Regions from separate parts of the Clostridium kluyveri DSM 555 genome, predicted to be linked through region 1. Evidence: a T-box and tRNA genes for the amino acid it is inferred to sense, from the RefSeq annotation. Region 1 holds a T-box; the other holds one or more tRNA genes.

Region 1 (2,208 bases):
TACTAATTCTTTTAATGTTCCTTCAGCTAATGGTACGGAGACTTTATATTACACAGGAAATGAAGAGGGTAGAAAGTTAGCAACATATATACAAAACAGCATTGTAGAAGAAGTAGGAACTTATAATAGAGGCTTAAAAGATGGAAGCTGGCTTTATATTGCGCAAAATACAGTTGCACCGGCAGTATTGACGGAATTAGGTTTTGTAACAAATCCTGAGGATGCTGCAAAATTGAGCAGTGATGAATACAGGGCAAAATTTGCACAAGCTATAGCTGATGGAATACTGAAAGCCCTTGGATACTAATTGAGTTTGAAAATTTTCTTGTAAATAAATTGACAATAAAATTTTCATATAATATAATAGAGAAAAATTCAATAGTAAACATTTTAAAAACTTTGAACAGGAAAAGTATTTGGGTTTATATCATTTACAGAGAGCGGCCAGTGGTGAGAATCCGTAGGGTAACTTAGAGAAAATCACCTGGGAGTTTGAAAATTGAAAAGTATTTAACTATCTGAGTAAATTTTTACGTAATTCTGCGTTATAGAATACCATGTTAGTGTTCCAGGATTATCATAGGTGGTATAGCGAATTTAACTTCGTCCTATTTGGATGAAGTTTTTTTATTGTAAATAATCTAAAAATTAATTTAAATAACAATGCTTTAAATATGAATATAATTGTATGCATTTCAAGTCATGTATAAAACAAAACAAATAGTAAAAAATTAACATTGAAGATGAAAGGAGCTCAATTTATGTATAAAAAGATTGATAATAATAAAAGTTTTGTACAGATGGAAAAAGATATTTTAAAATTGTGGCAGGATAGAAAAGTAGTGGAGAAAAGCTTTAATTCTAACAAGGATGGAGAATATTTTACTTTTTATGACGGGCCTCCAACTGCCAATGGAAAACCTCACATAGGACACGTTCTAACCAGAGTTATAAAAGATCTTATACCTAGATATAAGGTTATGAAAGGATATAAGGTTCTAAGAAAAGCAGGATGGGATACCCACGGTCTTCCTGTTGAGCTGGAAGTTGAAAAAAGTCTTGGAATATCAGGAAAACCACAAATCGAAAAATACGGAGTAGAGGATTTTATAAAAAAGTGTAAAGATAGTGTTTTTACTTATGTAAGTCAATGGAGAAAGATGTCTGACAGAATAGGTTTCTGGGTAGATATGGATGACCCTTATGTAACTTATGACAACCATTATATAGAATCTGAATGGTGGGCTTTGAAACAAATATGGGATAAAAATCTTTTGTATAAGGGACATAAAATAGTACCTTATTGTCCTAGATGCGGCACTGCCCTTTCCTCACATGAAGTTTCACAAGGATATAAGGATGTAAAAGAAACATCTGTATATGTTAAATTTAAAATTAAGAATGAAGATAAATATATTCTTGCATGGACTACAACCCCATGGACATTACCTAATAATATGGCTTTGACAATAAATAAAAGTTATGATTATGTAGAAGTAATCAATGATGGGGAACACTTGATATTAGCAGAAGGACTTCTTGAAAAGTTAGAAGGGGAATATGAAGTTGTAAAGAAATTTAAAGGTGAAGAAATGCTGGGAATAGAGTATGAACCTATGTTTAATTTTACACCTTTTGAGGGGAAAGCCCATTATGTTGTTCACGGTGATTATGTAACCTTGACAGACGGTACTGGAATTGTACATACTGCGCCGGCATTCGGTGAAGATGATAGTATTACATGCATAAAGCACAATATACCTATGATAAATTCTGTAACAACACAAGGGAAATTTAAAGATGAAGTTACCCCATGGAAGGGACTTTTTGTAAAAGATGCAGATCCCAAAATAATAGCATACTTAAAAGAGAAGGACATATTGTATAAGGCAGAGAAATTTACTCACTCCTATCCATTTTGCTGGAGATGTGATACTACACTTCTATACTATCCAAGAGATACCTGGTTCATTAGAATGTCAGCTATGAGGGATAAACTTATTAGAAATACCAATGATACAAATTGGTATCCTGACAATATAAGAACGGGAAGGTTTGGGAAATTTGTTGAAGGGGTAATAGACTGGGGACTCAGCAGAGAAAGATACTGGGGTACACCACTGCCTATATGGGAATGTGAGTGCGGTCATAGAGAATGTATAGGAAGTATTAAAGAATTAAGGGAGAAGGGAATTAATGTACCAGATG
Region 2 (2,208 bases), 1.1 Mb from region 1:
ACGGTTTCAGGTTCTATTTCACTCCCCTCCCGGGGTTCTTTTCACCTTTCCCTCACGGTACTCCTCCTCTATCGGTCACCAGGTAGTATTTAGCCTTGGGAGGTGGTCCTCCCTGCTTCCCACAAGGTTTCTCGTGTCTCGTGGTACTCCGGTACAGGTTATTTTGCTTCTGCTTTTCACTTACAGGGCTTTTACCTTCTGCGGCTCAACTTTCCAGTTGAATTCACTTAAGCTTCCACATTTTTTATCACCTGACCTCTACCCCGGAAACAAGTTTCCGGTTTGGGCTCTTTCCCTTTCGCTCGCCGCTACTTAGAAAATCGATTTTTCTTTCTCTTCCTCCGGGTACTTAGATGTTTCAGTTCCCCGGGTTTTCCCCTGCATACCTATATATTCAGCATGCAGTACCTATTGTTTTATAGGTGGGTTTCCCCATTCGGACATCTCTGGTTCTCTGGCTATTTGCGCCTACCCAGAGCTTTTCGCAGCTTATCACGTCCTTCTTCGGCTCCTGGTGCCAAGGCATCCTCCATGCGCCCTTTGTAGCTTGACCTGATAATTTAGTCCAAATCTTCGATTTGGTGCCTAAATTGCACTCCTCAGCCTTAGCTGAGTGAGTTTCATTAAAAAATTACTGCTAACTTCGCACAGCTTCGTCAAGCCTTTCCCTGCGGTGCTCATTTACACAAGTAAACTCTGCTCCTCACTCAAGTCTTTCCTCGCTCTGCTCGTTATCACTAATTTTCTTTGTCCTACGTAAATATAATTAAAACTTTATTCTCAATTATATTAATATAGGAACTACATCTTATTAAAATAAGCATAAACTCATTTATACTTATCCACTACAAAGGTTATTTCTAACCTTAGCTTTACTTCTTTTATTTACTGTGCAATTTTCAAAGGACAATTTTATTTCAATTTACTATTCACAGTGCACAATTTACAATTAAATTGTAAATTTTTCTTGTACTTGGTGGGCTTAAATGGACTCGAACCATCGACCTCACGCTTATCAGGCGTGCGCTCTAACCAGCTGAGCTATAAGCCCATTTGAGGTATGATCCCTCAAAATTAAACAGAATAAAGGGCAACTTATTTATCTCAAATTCCAACTTTTAAGGCAGGTTTTTTCCCGGCCTTTCGACTCCTTAGAAAGGAGGTGATCCAGCCGCAGGTTCTCCTACGGCTACCTTGTTACGACTTCACCCCAATCACTAACCCCACCTTCGGCCGCGTCCTCCTTGGTTAGACTACGGACTTCGGGTGTTGCCAGCTCTCATGGTGTGACGGGCGGTGTGTACAAGACCCGGGAACGTATTCACCGCGACATGCTGATTCGCGATTACTAGCAACTCCAACTTCATGCAGGCGGGTTTCAGCCTGCAATCCGAACTGGGGGCAGTTTTTGAGATTTGCTCCTCCTCGCGGTATTGCTTCTCTCTGTTCTGCCCATTGTAGCACGTGTGTTGCCCTGGACATAAGGGGCATGATGATTTGACGTCATCCCCACCTTCCTCCACGTTAACCGCGGCAGTCTCGTTAGGGTGCCCACCTTTACGTGCTGGCAACTAACGACAGGGGTTGCGCTCGTTGCAGGACTTAACCTAACATCTCACGACACGAGCTGACGACAACCATGCACCACCTGTCTCCCTGCCCCGTAGGGCTTCCTCCATTACGAGTCATTCAGGGGATGTCAAGTCCAGGTAAGGTTCTTCGCGTTGCTTCGAATTAAACCACATGCTCCGCTGCTTGTGCGGGTCCCCGTCAATTCCTTTGAGTTTTAATCTTGCGATCGTACTTCCCAGGCGGAGTACTTATTGTGTTTACTGCGGCACAGGGGGGGTCGATACCCCCTACACCTAGTACTCATCGTTTACGGCGTGGACTACCAGGGTATCTAATCCTGTTTGCTACCCACGCTTTCGTGCCTCAGCGTCAGTTACAGTCCAGAGAACCGCCTTCGCCACTGGTGTTCTTCCTAATCTCTACGCATTTCACCGCTACACTAGGAATTCCGTTCTCCTCTCCTGCACTCTAGATATCCAGTTTGAAATGCACTGCCCGGGTTAAGCCCGGGTCTTTCACATCTCACTTAAATATCCGCCTGCACACCCTTTACGCCCAGTAATTCCGGACAACGCTCGCCACCTACGTATTACCGCGGCTGCTGGCACGTAGTTAGCCGTGGCTTCCTCTTCCGGT

Evidence for each region. A T-box is a leader RNA that pairs with one kind of tRNA and senses whether it is charged. The one in region 1 lies ahead of ileS (isoleucine--tRNA ligase), so its partner is inferred to be a tRNA-Ile.
Region 2: it encodes a tRNA-Ile, which carries the amino acid that the T-box ahead of ileS (isoleucine--tRNA ligase) is inferred to sense. The anticodon was not compared.

Annotation. Positions count from the first base shown of each region.
Region 1 covers NC_009706.1:3,804,273-3,806,480, reverse strand. The annotation lists gene CKL_RS18270 (N-acetylmuramoyl-L-alanine amidase) at 1-307, shown strand, start outside; T-box leader at 391-614, shown strand; gene ileS (isoleucine--tRNA ligase) at 762-2,208, shown strand, end outside.
Region 2 covers NC_009706.1:955,968-958,175, reverse strand. The annotation lists rRNA gene CKL_RS04690 (23S ribosomal RNA) at 1-553, opposite strand, end outside; tRNA gene CKL_RS04685 (tRNA-Ile) at 975-1,051, opposite strand; rRNA gene CKL_RS04680 (16S ribosomal RNA) at 1,156-2,208, opposite strand, start outside.